DNA from 2 places in the Dactylosporangium sp. NPDC049742 genome. Region 1 is predicted to be linked to the other one. Evidence: riboswitches for the same ligand, from Rfam matches in the RefSeq annotation. Region 1 holds a riboswitch; the other holds the start of a gene.
What was found. A riboswitch is a leader RNA that binds a small molecule or an ion and turns the genes downstream of it on or off. The one in region 1 is predicted to bind cobalamin.

Region 1 (10,536 bases):
CTCGGTGGTGCCGTTCGGGTCGCGGGCGACCTTGCGCGCCCAGCCCGCCATCGCCCGTTCCTCGGGGCTCAGCCCGGCGTCGCTGCCGGTGAGCACCCCGGCGGCGGTCTCCGGTTCGCTGAGGCCGGCCAGCTTGCCGCCCCAGGCGAGCGCGCAGTACGAGTCGCCGAACGCCGACGCGCAGGCGGTGACGAGGATGCCGCGCTGCCGCAGGCTGAGCCGGTCGCCGGCGTTCGCGGTCCGGAGCAGCTCGAACAGCCCCGACAGCGTCTCCGGCTGGTACGCCCACAGGCGCGAGTTGTTCATGACGTACCCGAGTTCGGCGACGTCGTCGTCGAACAGGCGCTGCGCCTCGGCGGTCGGCTCGGGGGTCGCGAGAAAGCCTGCGGTGTCCATGCTGCTCCTGTCCGGTGGTGTACTGACGGCATCAGCTTCGCCGATGGGCCCCGCCGGGTCATCCGTACGTTGCACGGAACCTCCTACGGAGTTTTGTCAGACCCGGCGGGGAGAATGCGGGCATGAGCGTCGAGGGGCAGGGCCGGGCGGCCGGTGTCACCGATCGCGAGGCGGAGGTGCTGCGCGCGGTCGGTGAGCGGCTGCGCAACCGGGAGATCGCCGAGCGGCTGCACCTGTCGGTGCGGACCGTGGAGAGCCACGTCGCGGCGCTGCTGCGCAAGCTCGGCGTCGCCGACCGGGCGGCGCTGGTCGAGGCCGGTGCCGCGCTGCGCCGCCCGGCCCGCTCCACGCCGGCCCTGCCCGCGCCGCTGACCAGCCTCGTGGGCCGGGACCGGGAGACCGGCGAGGTCGGGGCACTGCTGCGCGAGCACCGGCTCGTCACGCTGACCGGGCCGGGCGGGGTGGGCAAGACCCGGCTGGCGTTCCGGGTCGCCACGGCCGACGCGGTCGGCGCGGGTGGCGTCGGCAGTGCGGGTGGCGCGGGTGGCGTCGGCAGTGCGGGCGGCGTCGGCAGTTCGGGCGGGGTGGGCGGCGCGGATGGCGTCGGCGGCGTGGGCGGTGCCGTGTGGCTCGCGGATCTGGCGCCGGTCACGCCGGACCTCGTCGGTGACGTCGTCGCGCGGGCGTTGGGTGTCGTGCCGGAGCCGGGCTGGTCCCTGACCGACATCCTCGGCGACGCCGCCGCCGGCCTGCCGGGCCTGCTGCTCGTCGACAACTGCGAGCACGTCGTGGCGGCCGCCGCCGACGTCGTCGCCACGCTGCTGCGTGCCGGTGGGCCGCTGCGGGTCCTCGCCACCAGCCGCGAGCCCCTCGGCGTGCCCGGCGAGGTCACCTACCAGGTGGACCCCCTCGATGTGCCGGCCTCCCTGGATTCGGCGGACATCGCGGGCAGCGCCGCGGTGCGGCTGTTCGTGGACCGGGCCGCGACCGCCGCGCCGGGGTTCGCCCTGACCGACGGCGTCGCCCCCGCCGTCGCCGCCCTCTGCCGGCGGGTCGACGGCCTGCCCCTCGCGATCGAGCTGGCCGCGTCGCGGCTGCGCACGTTCGGGCCGGCCGAGCTCGTCGAGCACCTCGACCAGCGCTTCGACCTGCTGTCCGCGGGCGCCCGCACCGCCGGTCCGCGGCACCGGACCCTGCGCAGCGCCATCGATTGGAGCTATGAGCTGCTCGATGCCGACGAGCGCGCCCTGTTCGACCGGCTCGGTGTGTTCCCCGCCGACTTCGACTTCGACGCCGTCCAGGCGGTCCACGGCGACGCACGGGCGGCCGTCAGGGTGCTGCCGGCGCTCGTCGACAAGTCGCTCGTCTCCACCGCCGGCGGGGACCTGCGCCGGTATCGGCTGCTGGAGACGATCCGCTCCTACGCCGCGGAGCGCCTCGGTGCCGGCGACGCCGAACCCGGCACGCGCCGGCGCCACGCCGCGCACTTCCTGGCCTTCGGCGAGCGCGCCGCCGAGGGGCTCAGGCACGCCGAGCAGCGGGCCTGGTTCCTGCGCGTCTCGACGGAGCAGCCGAATGTGCGCGCCGCGTTCTCGTACAGTGTGGACACCGGCGACACCGAGTCGGCCTGGCGCTGGATCGCGGCCCTGGAACGGTTCTGGGACCTGGCCGGGCAGCGGCGCGAGGCGCAGGAGTGGATCCAACGGACCCTGGCCGCCGGCGAGCCGCCCGCGACCCCGGCGGCGGTCGCCGGGCTCGCCGCGGCCAGCGCCGTGCTGCACCCCAGCGACGCCGGCACCGCCTTCGACCTCGCCGAGCGGGCGCAGCGGCTCGCCGCCGGCCACGACCCGCTGACCCGGGCGACCGCCGCCCGCGCGGTCGGCATGTGCTCGACGTGGATCCGGCCTGAGCTGAGCCACCCCGCGCTGCGCGAGGCCCTCGACGGGTTCCCCGAGGACCGCGGGTGGGACCGGGCGCTCACGATGCAGGGCCTCGTGCTGGCATCGCGGGCGCTGAGCGAGGCCCTGCAATGGGGCCGCGACAGCGTCACCCTGTTCCGCCGCGCCGGCGACCACGTGTATGCGGCCAACACCCTGTTCATGATGGCGCAGCGGGCCATGGCGGCCGGCGTCGCCGACGACGACATCCACGCCTGGCTGACACAGAGCCGGGCGATGGCCGAGGCCGCCGGCAGCGAGGCCGACATCGTCCACGCCGACGTCGGCCTCGCCCAGTGGGCGTTCGTCCGCGGCTCCACTGCTCACGCCGCCGAGCTGATGCACGACGTGCTGCCGGCGCTGCGCAGGCTCGGCGACCGCCGCTGCGCGGGACGGGCGCTGTTCGTCCTCGGCGAGCACGCCAGGCACACCGGCGACCTGCCCCGCGCCGCCGAGCTGCTGCGCGGCTGCGCCGAGGCGGTCCTGGTCGCGGGCCAGTCGGTGGTGCTCGTGCAGTCCCTCGAGGCGCTCGCCGCGCTCGCCGCCGCGCAGGACCGCCCCCGGCCCGCCGCCGTCCTGCTCGGCGCCGCCCACCGCCAGCGCGAGTTGTCCGGCCCCCACCTCCGCCCCTCGAAACCGGCCGACGAGGACCTGCACCGCGACCTCGCAACCACGCTGGGGCGCCCGGCGTTCGACGACGCCTACGCCGAAGGCCGCACCCTCACCCCGGCCGACGCCCTACGCCGCGCATTACCCGAACCGGACGCGTGACGACTCACGCCATCGGCGGACGCCTGCCGCGCCGAGCTCGGCGGACGCCTGCAGCGGCGAGCTCGGCGGACGCCTGCAGCGGCGAGCTCGGCGCCGCGCACCGCCAGCGTGAGTCGTCCGGCCCCCACCCGCGCCCGTCGAAGCCAGTCGACGAGGTCCTGCACCGCGACCTTGCGACCGCGCTGGGACGCCCCGCCTTCGACGACGCCTTCGCCGAGGGCCGCACCCTCACCCCGGCCGACGCCCTACGCCGCGCATTACCCGAACCCGACGCGTGACGACTCACGCCATCGGCGGACGCCTGCAGCGGCGTGCTCGGCGACGCGCACCGCCAACGCGAGTCGTGCGGCCACCATCTGCGCCTGTCGAAACCGGCCGATGAGGACCTGCATCGCGACCTTGCGGCCATGCTGGGACGGCCGGCGTTCGACGACGCCTACGCCGAAGGCCGCACCCTCACCCCGGCCGACGCCCTGCGCCGCGCATTACCCGAACCCGACGCGTGACGACTCACGCCATCGGCGGACGCCTGCCGCGCCGAGCTCGGCGCCGCGCACCGCTAGCGCGAGTTGTCCGGCCACCATCTGCGCCTGTCGAAACCGGCCGATGAGGACCTGCATCGCGACCTTGCGGCCATGCTGGGGCGTCCGGCGTTCGACGACGCCTACGGCGAAGGCTGCACCCTCACCCCGGCCGACGCCCTGCGCCGCGCATTACCCGAACCCGACGCGTGACGACTCACGCCATCGGCGGACGCCTGCCGCGGCGAGCTCGGCAGCGCTCGGTTGACCCTGCAGTCGGCGGCGGCCACGCCTGCTGCGGACGAGTCGGCGCCGCTTCGATTGACCCCGCCGGCGGTCATGCCTTGCGCAACGGCGTGGTGGGACGATGGCTGGGTGGAGCTCGAGTCGCTGCTGCCTGCCGGGGCGCGGTCTCCGGCGGACTACCTCCGGGCGGCGCAGGACCCCCGGGCTCGGCCAAGCCGGGCTCGACGCGCTCGCGGGCAGCGGGTATTCGTTCGTCCGGATGGCGGTGGCGCGGCGACCGCAGGCCGCTGCCGGCACGCTGGTGCGTGTGCTGGACGGCGATTATGAAACGTGGCAGTTCAACGATCTGCTGCGCGTTGTCGCCGGGCATCCCAATGCCGACCGTGGCGTGCTGCTGCGCGTCCTGCACCATGTCGTGAGGCTGCTCGAGGCGGCGGAGGTCCGGCCGTACGTCGCGGCGTTGGCCCTGGCGGGCCGGCACGAGCTCACCGAGGCCGAGGTGCTGCGGTTGGCGGCGTTGCCTGGGAGCTCGCGGCGGCTGCGGCGGCGGCTGCGGACGGTCGTCGCGGGGCGGGGTGGTCAGCTCTTGCCCGGGACGGTCACCCACTTGATGCCCCAGTTGTAGGCGGCGTCGACGGCGTCGTTGCGGTACTGGCCGGGGGCCTGGACGATGTACCGCGACTCGCGGCGGACGACGAGCTCGCCGTTGATGTTCTCGATGAGGAACAGGGCGGCGGCGCGGGACTCGACGGTGCATTCGTCGAGGCGCATCTCGATCGGGGCGCCGTGCTGGGGGAACAGGGTGGCGACGGCGTCGAGGCCGGCGAACGAGGTGGCGCCGGCGTAGATGCTCGCGAAGATGAGGATCCGGCGGAACTTGTCGGTGTGGTCGAGGTTGATGGTGAGGTTCTCGCCCGCTTCGTTGGCGCCGGTGCGGTCGTCGCCGTCGAGCATGATGTACGGCGGGCGGTCCAGCTCGCCGAAGCTGTCGCCGATCGGGTGGACGATGCCCTTCCGGCCGTCCATGAGCTCCCACAGGCAGCACAGGTCGAGGTCCAGGTCGGGCAGGTGGGCGGTCTTCTGCTTGCCGAAGAGGCCGCGCTTGCCGAGGGAGCGCATGCTCCAGTTGAGGTTGACCCGCAGCGAACCGGACCGGCCGCCCTGCTTGGCGAGCGACACCGTCGGCGCCTGCTTGGTCAGTGTCACCTTCGTCAACCGCACCGGCGCGGCGGGCGCTGCGGGTGCGACCGGCGGCGCGACAGGAGCCGGTGCCGCGACAGCAGCCGGTGCAGCGACAGGAGCCGGTGCAGCGACAGGAACAGGTGCCGCGACAGGAACAGGCGGCGCGACCGGGGGCGTCGGCGACATGGGCAGGTTCGAGGTGGGCGGCGGGTATGACGCCGGCTGCGCGGGAGCGGCGGGCGTGGGTGGGGGAGCGTCGTCGACCGAGATGCCGAAGTCGCGGGCCAGTCCCGCCAGCCCCGAGGCGTACCCCTGCCCGACCGCCCGGAACTTCCACTGCCCGGCCCGCCGGTACAACTCGCCGAAGATGAACGCCGTCTCGCTCGTGGCACCGGGGCTGTCGAAGCGGGCGACCTCCGCACCGCTCGTCGCATCGAGGAGCCGGATGTGCAGCCCCGGCACCTTCCCGAACGTGCCACCGTCGGCGGACGCGGCCAGCACGATCCGCTCGATCGACGGCTCCACCCGGCCCAGATCGACGAACACCGTGTCGGTGACCTGGGTCCCCGCGGTCGCCTTCCCCTCGTGCCGGACCGCGCCGGCCGGGTGCGACGGCTGGTTGTAGAACACGAAGTCGCTGTCGTCGCGGACTTTGCCGTTGACCAGCAGCAACGCGGAACCGTCGGCGTCGGGCACGCCGGCGCCGGACTGCCATCCCAGGACCGCGCGGACCGCCGGCGCCTGCACCGGCAGGTTGGCGCCCTTGAGCATCGACATGGTGAAACCCCTCCCCGTAGGGGCCAGTATGCCTAAAACGCCGTCCGGCCACCCGCCGCCGCCCTCACCCTGTAAGCCGTAAGACTGGACCGGGTCGTTACATCGTTTGGCCGGCGATGACGGCGGGGAGCGCGCCGGGTGAGGTGACCGTGCGGCCGGTGGTTCGCTGGTACCGGGCGACGAGGTCGTTGTGGCGCGAACGGTGCCACAGGCGGCGGTCCGCGCGGAGGATCAGGTTGCGCCGCGGCGGCGGGAAGGACCGGCCGAGGTCGGCGAGGAGCCCGGCGAGGTCCACGCCTGCGGTGTCGAGCGTCCAGGCGGCGCCGGGGTCGAGCGCCGTGAGCGCGAACGCGAGGTGCTCCGTGCGGTGGTCCCGCTCGCGGCGGGCGAGGGCGAGCCGGAGCGACGCCTCGAAGGCGGCCTGCGCGTCGAGCCCCATCGGCGGCCGCATCTGCGCGGCCCACCGCCGCGCCTTGGCCGCGCCGAGGGGCAGCAGCGGCTCCCGCCAGGTGACCCGGTCGAGGGTCGCCGGGGTGACACCCTCGAGGAGCCGGTCGACGTCGAGCCCGAGCGACCCGAGGACCTGGCGGTCGTCGGCGACGCCGGCCCCCAGCGGCGCGGCCCGGCACACGGCGTCGAGGACCGCGGGCTCGGTCGCGCCGTGCCGGGCGAGCACCGCGGCGACCTCGTCGGTGCCGGTGGTGAGCGCGAGCAGCAGGTGCTCGCTGCCGGTGCGGGGGTGGCCGAGCTCGCGGGCCCGCAGCACGGCGCGGCCCATGGTCCAGCCCAGGTCGGGGTGGCTACCGCGGAACATCAGTCCTCCTCGCGACGACGTTGCGATCGGTGATGGCGACCGGCGTTCGCGGTCGACGGCAGCAGTAGCGGCGCATCAGTCGTCGCCGGCGCTGCGATGCTTGCGGTGCACGGTCTGCTTGGTCACGCCGAGCCGCAGCGCGATGTCCTGCCACGACCAGCCGTCCCGGCGGGCGGCGGCGACCCGCTCGGCCTCCAGTTGCTCGGTCAGGCGGCGCAGGCGGGCGACGGCCCGCAGTGCGACGTCGTGGTCGCTGTCGTGCGCGGCGCGACCGAGCTCGTCGATCACAGTCATACCGTCAGCATAAGCTGACGCCGCCGACATCGTCAACATGTGCTGACGCCATCCCGATCGTCAACGAGCGCCGACGACCGGGCTTCCGCTGTACCGACGCCGCAAACGCCAACGGCACGTGCCGGCACCCACCTGAGGCGCCGGCACGTGCCACGGACGGGTCAGCCGGCGCGGACCTCGGCGGCGGCCGCGACGAGATGCCGCAGCGACGCCTCGACCTCGGCGTAGCCGCGGGTCTTCAGGCCGCAGTCGGGGTTGACCCACAGCCGCCGGGCCGGGACGGCCGCGACCGCGTGGCGCAGCGCCTCGGCCATCTCCTCCCGCGACGGCACCCGCGGCGAGTGGATGTCCCACACCCCGGGTCCGACGCCGCGCCGGTACCCGATGGCGGCGAGGTCGTCGAGCACCTCCATCTTCGACCGTGACGCCTCGATGCTGGTGACGTCGGCGTCGAGGGCGTCGATCGCGGTGATGACGTCGCCGAACTCGGAGTAGCACAGGTGGGTGTGGATCTGCGTGCCGTCGGCGACGCCGCTGGTCGCGAGCCGGAACGCGCCGACCGCCCAGTCCAGGTACGCCCCCTGTGCCGTCCGGCGCAGCGGCAGCGTCTCGCGCAGCGCCGGCTCGTCCACCTGGATCACCCGGATGCCGGCGGCCTCGAGGTCCCGGCACTCGTCGCGCAGCGCGAGCGCGACCTGGTCGGCGGTGCCGGCGAGCGGCTGGTCGGTGCGGACGAACGACCACGCGAGGATGGTGACCGGGCCGGTGAGCATCCCCTTGACCGGCCGGGTGGTCAGCGACTGGGCGAACGTGGCCCACCCGACCGTCATCGGCGCCCTGCGGGCCACGTCGCCGTGCAGGATCGGCGGGCGGACGCAGCGGGAGCCGTACGACTGCACCCAGCCGTGCTCGGTGGCGGCGAACCCGGACAGCTGCTCGGCGAAGTACTGCACCATGTCGTTGCGCTCCGGCTCGCCGTGCACGAGCACGTCCAGGCCGAGCTCCTCCTGCAGCCGGACGACCCGCCGGACCTCGGCCCGCATCAGCGCGGCGTAGCCCTCGTCGTCGAGGGTGCCGGCGGCCAGCGCGGCGCGGGCCCCGCGCAGCTCGGCGGTCTGCGGGAACGAGCCGATCGTGGTCGTCGGCAGGTCGGGCAGCCCGAGCAGTTCCTGCTGGCGGGCGGCGCGGGCGGTGGCGTCGCCGCGCCGCCGGTCCGCGGCGGTGAGGGCGGCGAGCCGGGCGCGCACCTCGTCGTGCCGCCACGCCGCCGGGGGCGGGGGCAGCGGCGCGGGCAGGTGGGCCGTGCCGTCGCGCAGCGCGCGGCCGAGGAGCACGACCTCGTCGACCTTCTGCCGCGCGAACGCGAGCCGCTCGTGCAGGCTCGGGTCGAGGCGCGTCTCGACGGACAGGTCCACCGGCACGTGCAGCAGCGAGCAGGACGTGGACACCGCCACGTGGTCGGCCAGGCCGGCGACGACCGCCCCGGCGGCGACCGCGGCGCGCAGGTCGGTGCGCCAGACGTTGTGGCCGTCGACGAGCCCCGCGACGATCGTCCTGCCGCCGAGGGGTCCGGCGGCCGCGAGCCGGTCGAGGTTGCCGGGGCCGGCGACCAGGTCGAGGCCGATCGCCTCGACCGGCGTGTCCAGCAGGGCCGGCAGCGCGTCGCCGATCTCGCCGAAGTACGTGGCGACGAAGAGCTTCGGCCGGGCCCTGAGCGCGCCGAGTCGGGCGTAGGTGCGGCGCAGCGCGTCGATCTCGTCCGGGCCGCGGTCGGTGGCGTAGGCGGGCTCGTCCAGCTGTACCCACGAGACACCCGCATCCGCGAGGGCGGCGAGGATCTCGGCGTAGACGCCGACCAGGTCGCCGAGCCGGGCGAACGGGTCGTCGCCCTTGGCCAGCAGCAGGAACGTGGCCGGTCCGACCAGCACCGGCCGGGTCTCGATGCCCAGGGCGCGGGCCTCGGCGTGCTCCCGCAGCGCCTTGGCCGGGTCGGCGGCGAAGACGGTGTCGGGCCCGATCTCCGGCACCAGGTAGTGGTAGTTGGTGCCGAACCACTTCGTCAGTTCGAGGGCGGGCTCGGCGTCCACGCCGCGGGCCATGGCGAAGTACGTGTCGAGCTTCGACAGCCCGAGCGCGGTGAACCGCGTGGGTGTCGCCCCGACCGCGACGGCGGTGTCGAGGACGTGGTCGTAGTAGGAGAACGTGTTCGACGGGATCGCCGCGAGGCGGGCGTTGCGCAGCGTCTGCCACACGTCGGCGCGCAGCGTCGCCGCCGTGCGCTCCAGGGTGTCCTCGTCGATGGCGCCGGCCCAGTAGGCCTCGACGGCCCGCTTCAGCTCGCGGTTTCCGCCGATGCGCGGGTAGCCGAGCACGGTGCTCAGCCCGAATGTGGTGCTCATGTGTCCCCTCGGTGCACAGTCACGACGGCCGGACTGGCACGGGGGGACGCCACCGGCCGCGCGCCGCGTGGCCGGTCGATGGCGTCGGCCGTCCCGCGCGGCCTCCGACCACCGCACGCCGGGCGGCGCGCGGTGCGCTGGCAGGTCTTCGGACTCGCGGGCGTGACCCTGGATGTCGTCCAGGGTCGCCTACTGGCCGTCGCTTCCCAGGCCTCGCGGCCCAGTGCTCAATGACGGCGGTCGTTCCCACTCACCGCTGCGGGGCAGTCCCGGATTCGCACCGGATTCCCTGTTGCCACGGCCGGTCCCGGAGGACCGGCCGAACCAGCTGCACTCATCACCATACATACGCACCGCCGCGGGAGCGGGTGTCGGCTGCGTCACTGGTGCGTGGGGTCGCTCCAGCGGCCGATGCTGCGGGAGCGGACCGGCTCGATGAACCGCGGCGCGGCGCTGTGCGGGAAGCCGTCGCCCCAGTTGGTGGCGTCGCCGTGCATCTGCACGCGGGCGTTGTCGGTGTACCAGTCGACGAGGTCCGCGTCGGAGCGCACGATCCACGTGCAGCCGGCCTCGGCGTCGGCGGTGAAGTCGCCGTGGCGGATCAGCGGCGGGCGCCAGAAGTACGTGCCGGGCCACATCTTGCCGAAGTTGTAGTCGAAGCCGCCGTCGAGGCAGTACGCCTCCTCGGAGCACGGGTGGTGCGCGAGCGGCACCTCCCGCCAGCCGGGCTTGGCCTTGATGAGCCGGGTGTAGAAGCCGGTCTTCTCGTCGCGGTGCAGCAGCTTGATGAACAGCCCCGGCACCGGCGTGCCGCCGAGGTCGAAGCGCATGGGGGAGCCGTCCTTGACGTCGATCCACGGCATCTGGGCGCTGTCGAGCACGACGAGCTTCTGGTCGGGCCGCACGGTTTCGCGGTCCTTCGTTTCGGGGTGGAAGTGCCAGTCGCCGTACTCGCGGAACAGCAGGATCTCCGTGCCGGCGGCCGCCGTGACCGGCGGGGTCCACACGCCGGCGGGCGCCGTCCAGTAGCCCTCCGGCCCGAGGACGGTGTCGCCGACGACGACCTGGCCGGACAGCACGAACCATTCGGTGTCCGCGTCGTGTACGCCGGCCGGCCGCGACCAGTCGCTGGTGAAGCGGACCTTCAGCGAGGCCGACCCGTCCTCCTCGTCGTAGCTGAGGTTGCGCTGCTCGGCGGT
Region 2 (10,536 bases), on a different contig from region 1:
GCCATGGTTGCGGTGATGGTCCCCTGCCGCCGGCCGCGCATGGTCCAGCGTCGTCGAGGGCATCATTCGGTGCTTCCGCACCGTCGCCGGCTTTCACAACCAGTCCGCATGGCACCGACCGCAGACGCCGCGCCCGCCGTCATTGGTGTACGACCAGTGCGCATCGCGCTGGTCGTCGGCAGCGACCCGCAGCTGTCGCCGCTGGTTTCGCGGCATGGGCGCATCGCGCCGAGCGGCGGCGGTGGGCGGTACAGGCGGCGACGGCCGTCGCTACTGCTCTGTGTGCGCCGGCGCGGAGGGCTCGACGGGGAGGGAGGGGATGTCGGCGCGGTAGAGGCTGAGCAGCATGCCGTAGGGCTGGCCGGTGGGGGTGTCGGTGGGGAGGTGGTCGCTGCTGGCGAACCGCTCCAAGCTCTCGGCGACGCTGCGGGCCTGGGCGGGGGTGAGGCGGACGTGGCGCAGGATCGTGATGTCGGCGGCGGTCTCGTCGGCGGGGAGCATCTCGGACAGGGCGGCCTTGACGAGGAAGTCGCCGCCGACGGGGGCGTCCGGGGCAATGCGGAGGCGCTGGCTGGTGGGTTCGTAGTACTGCTCGGTGCCGCCCCGGACGCGGCGGGTCGCGGTCGCGCGGACCAGGCCGGCCTGTTCGAGGATCTTGATGTGGTAGCCGACGGTGCCCTTGGTCGCGTCGAGGGCGGTGGCGAGCTGGGCGAAGGTGGCCGGGCGTTGCCGGAGGGCGAGCAGGAGCCGGTGCCGCAGGGGGTGGCCGAGCGCCTTGAACTGCTCGGGGTCGCTCAGCACCAGGTCCTCTCGCACCCGTTAACTGTCTAAGGTTCTCGTCACTTTTTCAAGCCGCAGGGCTTGCGGAAGTGTCGAGGATATTCGACGCTTAGGTGGTGACCTATTTGATCACCGGGTACTCGGCCATCTGCATCGCCCGGGGGCTTCGGCCGGGCGGGCGGCTGCTGGCGTGCGACGTGTCCGAGGAGTGGACCGCGCTCGCTCGCAAGTACTGGGAACGGGCGGGCGTCGAGGACCGCATCGACCTGCGGATCGCGCCGGCCGCCGAGACCCTCGCGGCGCTGCCCGACGAGCCGGTGATCGACTTCGGGTTCATCGACGCGGACAAGACGGGGTACCCGCAGTACTACGAGGCGCTCGTGCCGCGGCTGCGGGCCGGTGGGCTGCTGGTCCTGGACAACGTCCTGCTCGGCGGGCGGGTGGTCGACCCCGGCGACCCGGCGACCCGGCGGCCGGCGCACGTCGCGATGCGCGAGCTCAACGAGACGGTGCTGCGCGACGAGCGGGTCGAGTCCGTGATGCTGCCCGTACGGGACGGGGTGACGCTGATCCGGAAACGGTGAGCGGGAGTGGGGGCCGGCGGACCGGCCCCCACCTCGTCAGACCTTGGTGCAGGTGGCGCCGTTGAGGGTGAAGGTGGACGGGATGCCGTTGGTGCCGGGGACCGAGGTGGCGCTGAAGCCGAAGTTCAGGCTGCCGCCGGCGGGGATGGTGACGTTGTAGTCGGCCGGGTTTCTGGCGGTCACCTGGTTGCCGGCCTGGGTGGGCACGGCGTTCCACATGTTCGTCACGACCTGGTTGCCCGGGAACGTCCACCGCAGGGCCCAGCCGGTGATCGGGGCGGTGCCGGTGTTGCGGATCGTCACGTCGCCGTTGAACGTGCTGCCCCAGTCGGACAGTCCATAGTGGACGCTACAGGGGCCGGACGGCAGCGAGGCTGAGGGCGAGACGGAGACCGAAGGCGACGCGGAAGGCGGACGCGAGGGACTGGCGGAGAGCGACACGCTGGGCACGACGCCGCCGCTCTTCGTGATCATGTTGGTGGAGTGGGTGCGGAAGGGGGCGAGCTCCGGGGCGCCCTTCATCACGCCGAACTTGCCGTCGACGCTGGTGGCCGAGTACCACCAGAACGCGCTGCCGTCACCGCCGGCGGCCTCGAAGTCGCTGTACAGGGCGGTGAACCAGGCGGTCCGGTCGACGTTGTGCACGTTGAACTCGCCCATGAAGAAGGGCTTGCCGACCAGGTTGTGCGAGTCGTTGATCCAGGCGCGGACCAGGGTCTTCGTCTGCTCGATGCCGAGGTTCGCCCAGGACTCCGTCGGGTACGGGTGCGCGGAGGTGAAGTCGATGTACGGCGACTGGTGGATGTAGACGAAGGGGTTGCCCTCGTCGCCGCCGAAGCCGTACCTCGTCTCGTGACCCTCCAGGCCGGTGCCGAGCAGGTGGTTGGGGTCGATGCCCTTGATGAACGCGCCCATCTCGTCGACCCAGGCGCGCAGCGTCGCGCCGCTGGTGTTCTCGTTGGGGGTCTGGTTCTCATACCGCGGCTCGTTCATGAGCTCCCACGCCATGATCGTGGGGTCGTCCTTGTACTTGACGCCGCTGTAGTGGTTGGTGCGGTTCAGCGCGTGGGACACGTAGTTCTTGTAGCTGGTGAAGCAGCCGGGGCACTTCGACTTGCTGAAGAACTGCCCCCGGCCGGGCTGGCCGCCGGACAGGCCTTCCCACTGGAGGCGCCGGTCGATCCCGCCGTACGCCTCCCAGTAGTTGTCGAAGACCGGGATGAGGCGGATGTTGTGGGTCCGGGCCGACTCGATGATGTAGTCGAACAGGGCGAACTGCTGCTCGTTGTAGACGCCCTTGGCGGTCTCGAAGCCGTGCCAGCTCTCCATGCTGAACATCCACAGGCGCAGGACGGTCACCTTGTCGGCGGCCAGGTTCGCCAGGTGCGCGTCGATCTTGGCCTTGTCCATGTACTGGGTCTCGGTGTCACCGGAGCCGGAGCCGTAGGTGAACAGGTCGTAGGTGTTGGTCCCGGCGAAGTAGAAGCTCTTGCCGCCGAGGCAGAAGCGGATGCCGCACCGCTGGACGAATGCGGTGGCGGCGGTGGCCTGGTTGACGCCGGTCAGCGTGACGACGGCGCCGACCAGGACCAGGAGGACGGCGGTCAGCGCGGCGGGCCATCGACGGCGGGCGGATTTGCTCATGCGGGTTTCCTTCGATGCCGATCGGGCGGGGTGTCCCGCGGCCGGCGCCGAGCCGCGAGCATTGAACGTGATCGACCTAACCGGTTAAGCGAAGTCAGGTTACGACTCCACCGAACGTCGGTCAAGGATGGAACTTAGCCGATTCAGTTGCCACCGCGGGGCACTCACCGAGTGAGGTGGCCGCCCTGGCCGACCTCGTACGCCTCGGCGACCCATCCGGCGAACGCGTCGTCGAGCTGCCCGCGGTCGCCGACGCGGAACTGGTGCACGAACAGGCGCTTCGTGTACGGCGACGCGCGCAGGATCCGGGGATCCTCGACCATCCGCTCCAGGTCCAGGTATCCGGCCAGCCCGTGTGTGGTGGGCCGGGCGCCGGCGAACCCGCGCCTGCTGCCCTTGAACGTGATCGTGGTCTTGGCGACCGCGTAGGTGAACGGGCCGCACGCCTCGACCAGCTCGACGAATCGGTGGTACAGCGCCACGCTGCCGGCCGGCTTGCCACGCAGGTGGTCTTCCACGGTCCAGTCCTCGCGCTCCATGGGCTCGACCCTAGCCGCCGGTCAGAGGCGGACGATCCGGCCGGAGCGGGGTGCGGCGCGGCCGGCGAGCACGTCGAGCCAGGCGGCGCGCAGCGCCTCCGGGCCCTCGCCGGTCTCCACGTCGACCCAGCCGGCGGCGGCCGCGGCGAAGCGGCGCCACGCCTCGGCGAAGCGGCGGTCGAGGCCCTCGCGGCCCCAGTCGGCGGTCCGCTTGCGCATCTGGTCTGGGGCGAAGAACACCTGGCCGGCGGCGTCGGCGTTCGGGATCTGGGCGGTGAGACCGACCGCCACGTCGCGGACGAGCCGGTCGCCGAAGTGGGCGCGGACCGCCGCCCGGGTGGCGGGCGAGCCGGACAGGTCCAGGTAGACGGCGGGCACCGCGTCGAGCGTGGCGACGTCGTCGTAGGGCACGACCTGGTCGTAACAGCCGAGCGACTCGGTGAAGGCGACGTTGCCCGGCGAGGTCAGCCCGATCACGCGCGGGCCGCGGCCCCGCAGCTCGAACGCGGCGGCGTAGGCGGTCTTGCTCGACGCCGAGGACAGCAGGACGGTGGCGGCGCCGTGGCAGTCGTTGTCCAGCAGCTGGTCGGCGAGCATGAACGAGGTGAAGAACAGCGGCCGGAACAGCACCAGCAGGTCCTCCTGGTCCGCGCGGTACACGGGGTCGCCCGTGGTCAGCCGGTATGCGTTGTACGGCGACGGCAGCCCGGCCCGGTGCCCGGCACCGTCGCGGAACCCGGTCCCGTCGATCCGCACCGGCCGCACGACGAGGTGGCTGGCGGGTGGCAGGTAGCCGTACACGCGCTGTCCGGCCTCGACACCCGGTGCCGTCGACGCCGCCACCTCCGCGAAACCCCACAGCGGCACCAGTCCCAGACCCAGGCCGCTGTCGGGGTCGCGGTGCGGGAAGAACTCCCAGTAGCGCATCGACTCGCCGAGCACGGCGTAGGTGACGTTGTTGGCCGTCATGCCGACCCGGTCGACCCGCAGCAGCGCCTCACCGCCGGCCAGGCCCGGCACCGGCCCTTCGGCGAGCACGGTCCGGGCGAGGTCGTCACGGGCGACGGCAAGGGTCCAGGCGGTCATGGCCGCCACGGTACGAACCGCCGCGGCATCGGGCAACGGGGCGCCGGGTGACATGTGCCATCCCGCCGCCCCGGTCGCCCGCGACATCGGACGCGGTGAGGCGAACCCCACTACACGAAGCGCCAGAGGTGGTCGTTGGTGCCGTTGTCGTCCCAGATGAGGACCTGGGCGCCCTGGGCGGTGGAGGCGCCGTTGACGCCGAGGACCCGTCCGCCGTTCGCGGCCTGGATGCGGAAGTAGCCGTTCGCGCCGTACCGCAGCCGCCAACGCCGATCGGAGGACGAGGTGTCGGCGAGTTGGACGGCTCTGGCGCCGTTGGCGGTGCCCGCGTTCTCGACGCCGAGGACGAGGCCGCTGTTGGCGTTGCGGAGACGGATGTAGCCGCCGGTGTCGACGACGGCGGTCCACAGGTGGTCGGCGGTGCCGGTGTCGCCCCACTGCAGGACGAGGGCGCCGCTGGCCGTGGACATGTTGGTGACGCCGAGGACGAGGCCGCTGCCGAGGTTCTGGATGCGGCGGGCGCCGTTGGGCAGGAAGCGCCACAGGTTGTCCGCCGAGCCGTCGTCGGCGGACTGCACCGCCTGCCCGCCGTTGGCCGTCGAGTTGCCGGAGATGCCCAGCACCAGGCCACTGTTGACGTTGCGGAGCTTGTGGCCGCCGTCGCCGTTGTCCACGACGGTCCAGCGGTGGTCGGCGGTGCCGTTGTCGGTCCACTGCAGCGCGACGGCGCCGGCGGTGGTCGACATGTTCTGGATGCCGAGGACTTTGCCGCTGTTGATGTTGCGCAGCCGAACGGCGCTGCCGTCGACGACGACCTCCCAGTTGTGGTCGGCGGTGCCGTTGTCGGTCCACTGCAGCGCCAGGCCGCCGTCGGCGGTGGACATGTTCTGGATGCCGAGGACCAGCCCGCTGGCGGCGTTCACCAGACGGTGGTCCGGCGAGCTGGTGGAGGCGCCGTTGGCGCTCCAGTAGACGGTGTAGTTGAAGCCGTGGGCGTCCTGGAAGGCGCCGAGGCCGACGTTGGTGCCGTTCGCGGTCGCGGTGAACGCGAGCGAGCTCGTGCTGGTCCGCGTGATCGACGAGGTGTTCAGCGCCGGCAGCGCGGACAGCGTGGTGTTGCCGTAGTTGCCGGCGAGCACGACCGGGCCGTAGGTGACGGCGACGACGTTGGCGTTGTCGTTGGCGGGGCGGACCGCCACGGCCATCGGCAGGCGGACGGTGACGGTGTCGCCGGAGGTCCATGACCGGGTCAGCGCCGCGTAGGTGCCGGGGGCCGTGGCGATGTTCTGCACGGTGCCGTTGACGCTGACGGTGGCGCCGGACGTCCACGAGGGGATGCGGATCCGCATCGTCCACGACCCGCCGACGCTGCCGGTGACCTGCAGCGTGGTTGTGTCGCTGACCGGGTAGCTGGTCGTCTGCGTGACCGTGATCCCGCGCTGGCTCCAGGTGAGCACCGACGGCGCGAACAGGTTCACCGTCAGCGTGGTGCCGTTGTAGAAGTAGATGGACTCCATCAGCTTCGTGTTCGTCTCGACGCCGGTGCCCTGGCAGCACCAGAAGCTGTCGTAGTCGGTGCTCCACGTGCCGCCGCCCCACGCCGGGCCGACGCCGCGCCGGCCGCCGGCCCGCAGCGGGGTGAAGTAGGTGACGTGGCCGTGGCTGTCGGCGGGGTTCTGGGCGCCGATGAGGTGGTTGAGCAGCGCCCGCTCGTAGAAGTCGAAGTAGCCGGCGTTGTTCGGGTCCAGCAGCCAGAGCTCCTTCGTCAGTTTCAGCATGTTGTACGTGTTGCACTGCTCGGCCGTGTCGTTGGTGAGGAAGCCCGCGATCGCGTTCGGGCCGCGGAAGTGTTCGGCCTGGCTGTTGCCGCCGATGACGTACGTGTGGGCGTTGACCGCGATGTTCCAGGCGTTGACGGCGATGTCCCGGTAGCGGGTGGTGCCGGTCGCCTTGTACTCGCGGGCGGCGCCGATCCACTTCGGCACCTGGGTGTTGGCGTGCAGCCCGTTGAGCGCGTCGGTGTTCGAGGCCAGGGGGTTGAAGACGGCGTTGTGGTCGAAGCGTTGCGCGGCGGTGAGCCAGCGCGCGTCGCCGGTCTGCTGGTACAGGTCGGCGAGGACCGCGTTCATGCCGCCGAACTCGACGCCCAGCGTGGTCTGCATCTGCGAGGCGGACAACCGGCCCGTGCGCCAGTCGACCCAGCCGGCGAGGGCGAGCAGCACGTCCCGGGCCTGGGTCGAGCCGATCAGGCGCCACACGTCGAGCAGGCCGGCGAGGGTCTTGTGGATGCAGTACCAGGGAACGTTGCCGTTGCTCAGGTTGCCGGCTTCCAGGGCGGTGAAGTCGGACTCCGGGAAGCCGGACAGGTAGCCGGTGTTGAAGCCGGCGGCGGCGTTGTTGGCCTGGCAGGCGGCCATCGCGGCGACCATGGCGTTGGCCTTGTCGCGGCAGGTGGTGTCGCCGAGCACGGCGTAGGCCTGGGCCCAGGCGGTCAGCAGGTGGCCCTGCATGTGGGTGCGGAACGGGAAGTTCGGCGCGTCCCAGCCGCCGGTCGCGGCGGCGCCGGCGGTGGACAGCCGGTGGTTGGCCCGGAAGTTGTAGACGAGCCGGTTGACGTCGACGAAGCGCAGGTAGGCCAGGGTCCGGTTCTGGTTGTCCAGGAAGCGGCCGGTGCTCAGCCGCACCTGCCCGAGGTCGAACGCGTAGGCCGAGACGCCGATGTCGGCGCGTGCCGGGGCGAGGGCGGCGCCCGCGGCGGTCGGGGCGCCGAGCAGGGGCGCGGCCGCCGAGGCGGCGGCGACGGCGCCGGTGGTCTGCAGCAGCCGGCGGCGGCTGACGCTGGGGTGGGGCATGGGGTGTGATCCTTTCGAACCGTGACGGCGGCGGTGGCTCTGTGAGCGTTAACATGCCTGCGCGACGCGCCCGCACTACGGGGGTGACGAGTGAAGTGAGCGCTAACATCGCGGCGGCATGACGAGACTGCCAGAGGAATCGGCAACCTTCAAGGGCTCGGGCCGGTCCCGCGACACGTCGGCACGGCTGTCACGGGACGGCCGCCCGCGGAATGTGAAGATCACAACACGCCGCACCGACATGTGGTGTGTGCAATTCCCGGCGACCCTAGATATGGTGCTCGACGCAGCTGGTTCGAGCCGGTCCCCCAGCGGGGCCGGGTCGAGGCAAGAGGGAACCCGGTGCGAGTCCGGGACTGCCCCGCAGCGGTGAGTGGGAACGACCGCCGTCGAGCACACTGGGCCATCCGGCCTGGGAAGTGACGGCCAGTAGGCGACCATCCGTGGTCACGCCCGCGAGTCCGAAGACCTGCCAGCGCGCCACGCACACCCTGTGCGTGGCGGCTTCGAGGCCGCGCGGGACGGCCGACGCCACCATGAACGGTTCACGGCCGGGCGACCCGCCGTGCGCGCCGTTCGGCGTCCCCGCGACCTCGGATCCACTGGAACGAGCTCGCGAGGAGAGAGCCAGTGACGGTCACGACGGCGGAGCCACGCCGGCATGCGATGCGGGTCCGCAACCGCGACGGCGACCTGGAGCCGGTCGACGTCGGCAAGATCGTCAAGGCGGTCGAACGGTGGGTCGGCGGCCTCGACGAGGTCGACCCGCTGCGGGTGGCGACCAGGACGATCAGCGGCCTGTACGACGGCGCCACCACCGCGGAGCTGGACAAGCTGTCGATCCAGACCGCCGCCGAGCTCATCGGCGAGGAACCGCAGTATTCGAGGCTCGCGGCGCGGCTGCTCGCCGCGTACGTCGGCAAGGAGGTCCGCGGGCAGGGCGTGGCCGGCTTCAGCCAGTCGATCCGCCACGCCCACGGCCTGGGGCTGATCGGCGACGAGACGGCGGCGTTCGTGGCCCGCCACGCCCGCGAGCTCGACGACGCCGTCGACCCGGACGGTGACCTGCGGTTCGAGTACTTCGGGCTGCGGACGGTCGCCGACCGGTACCTGCTGCGCCACCCGACCAGCCGCCTCGTCGTGGAGACGCCGCAGTACTGGCTGCTGCGCGTGGCCTGCGGGCTGTCGCGGACGCCGTCCGAGGCCGTCGGCTTCTACCGGCTCATGTCGTCCCTGGCGTACCTGCCGAGCTCGCCGACGCTGTTCAACTCCGGCACCCGGCACACCCAGATGTCCTCCTGCTTCCTGGTCGACTCGCCCCGCGACGAGCTCGACTCGATCTACGAGCGCTACCACCAGGTCGCGAAGCTGTCGAAGTTCTCCGGCGGCATCGGCATCTCCTGGACGCGGGTCCGCGGCCGGGGCGCGCTCATCCGCGGCACCAACGGCAGGTCCAACGGGATCGTGCCCTTCCTGAAGACCCTCGACGCCGGGGTCGCGGCGGTGAACCAGGGCGGCCGGCGCAAGGGCGCCGCGTGCGTGTACCTGGAGCCGTGGCACCCGGACATCGAGGAGTTCCTGGAGCTGCGGGACAACACCGGCGAGGAGTCCCGGCGCACGCACAACCTGAACCTGGCCAACTGGATCCCGGACGAGTTCATGCGCCGGGTCGAGGCCGACGCCGACTGGTCGCTCATCGACCCGTCCGACGCGCCGGAGCTGCCCGACCTGCACGGCGCGGCGTTCGACGACGCCTACCGCGCCGCCGAGCAGCGGGCGGTCAGGACGGTCAAGGCCCGTGACCTGTACGCCCGGATGATGCGCACCCTCGCCCAGACCGGCAACGGGTGGATGACGTTCAAGGACCGCTCCAACGCGCTGTCGAACCAGACCGGTTCGCCCGGCAACACCATCCACCTGTCGAACCTGTGCACCGAGATCCTCGAGGTCAACAGCGACGACGAGACCGCCGTGTGCAACCTCGGCTCGATCAACCTCGGCGCGCACGTCACCGCCGACGGCGTCGACTGGCAGCGGCTGCGCGACACCGTCCGAACCGCCGTCGTGTTCCTCGACCGGGTCATCGACATCAACTACTACCCGGCGGCGCAGGCCGCCGCGTCGAACCCGCGCTGGCGGCCGGTCGGCCTCGGCCTGATGGGCCTGCAGGACGCGTTCTTCACGCTCCGGCTGCCGTTCGACTCGGAGGCGGCGCGGGACCTGTCCACCCGGGTCCAGGAGGAGATCCTCCTGACCGCCGCCGAGACGTCCGCCGAGCTGGCGGAGCGGTCCGGCCCGCACCCGGCGTTCGCCGAGACCCGCGCGGCGCGCGGCGAGCTGCACCCGGACCTGTGGGGCGCCACCCCCGCACAGCCCGGGCGGTGGGCGGCGCTGCGGGCCCGGATCGCGGCGCACGGACTGCGCAACTCGCTGCTCGTCGCGATCGCGCCGACGGCGACGATCGCCTCGATCGCCGGCTGCTACGAGTGCATCGAGCCGCAGGTGTCCAACCTGTTCAAACGCGAAACCATGTCCGGCGAGTTCCTGCAGGTCAACACCTACCTGGTCCGGGAGCTCAAGGCCCGCGGGTTGTGGACGGCCGCGGTCCGCGAGCAGATCAAGCGGGCCGAAGGGTCCGTGCAGGCGGTCGACGGCCTGCCCGAGGACGTGCGCTCGCTGTTCCGCACCGCGTGGGAGCTGCCCCAGCGGGCCCTCATCGACCTCGCCGCGGCCCGCGCGCCGTACATCGACCAGTCCCAGTCGCTGAACCTGTTCCTGGCCGCACCGACGATCGGCAAGCTGTCCTCGATGTACCTGCACGCCTGGAAGAGCGGGCTGAAGACCACCTACTACCTGCGGTCCCGGCCGGCGACCCGGATCCAGCAGGCCACTGTCTCCCTCGTCGCGCCGCCCGCCGAGGCCGTCGCCTGCTCCCTGGAAAACCCCGAGTCGTGCGAGGCCTGCCAGTGACCACCATCCCCGAACCCCGTCTCGGCGCCGACATCCGGCCGATGCTGCTCGACCCCGGCATGGACCTCACACTGCGGCCGA

Region 2: linked by a shared signal. The riboswitch ahead of AB0J72_RS12770 (ribonucleoside-diphosphate reductase subunit alpha) and the one ahead of metE (5-methyltetrahydropteroyltriglutamate--homocysteine S-methyltransferase) in region 1 are both predicted to bind cobalamin.

The regions. Positions count from the first base shown of each region.
Region 1 covers NZ_JBFANF010000016.1:110,083-120,618, reverse strand. Annotated here, with positions in the region: gene AB0J72_RS21640 (hypothetical protein) at 1-396, opposite strand, end outside; gene AB0J72_RS21635 (LuxR C-terminal-related transcriptional regulator) at 519-3,104, shown strand; gene AB0J72_RS21630 (hypothetical protein) at 3,101-3,382, shown strand; gene AB0J72_RS21625 (hypothetical protein) at 3,416-3,610, shown strand; gene AB0J72_RS21620 (hypothetical protein) at 4,131-4,496, shown strand; gene AB0J72_RS21615 (TerD family protein) at 4,451-5,830, opposite strand; gene AB0J72_RS21610 (Clp protease N-terminal domain-containing protein) at 5,928-6,644, opposite strand; gene AB0J72_RS21605 (helix-turn-helix domain-containing protein) at 6,720-6,938, opposite strand; gene metE (5-methyltetrahydropteroyltriglutamate--homocysteine S-methyltransferase) at 7,100-9,337, opposite strand; cobalamin riboswitch at 9,459-9,681, opposite strand; gene AB0J72_RS21595 (DUF4437 domain-containing protein) at 9,718-10,536, opposite strand, start outside.
Region 2 covers NZ_JBFANF010000007.1:249,787-260,322, forward strand. Annotated here, with positions in the region: gene AB0J72_RS12740 (helix-turn-helix domain-containing protein) at 271-816, opposite strand; gene AB0J72_RS12745 (class I SAM-dependent methyltransferase) at 897-1,364, shown strand; gene AB0J72_RS12750 (cellulose binding domain-containing protein) at 1,401-3,008, opposite strand; gene AB0J72_RS12755 (DUF5655 domain-containing protein) at 3,173-3,547, opposite strand; gene AB0J72_RS12760 (DUF2855 family protein) at 3,569-4,633, opposite strand; gene AB0J72_RS12765 (beta-L-arabinofuranosidase domain-containing protein) at 4,744-7,485, opposite strand; cobalamin riboswitch at 7,760-7,977, shown strand; gene AB0J72_RS12770 (ribonucleoside-diphosphate reductase subunit alpha) at 8,152-10,455, shown strand; gene AB0J72_RS12775 (ribonucleotide-diphosphate reductase subunit beta) at 10,497-10,536, shown strand, end outside.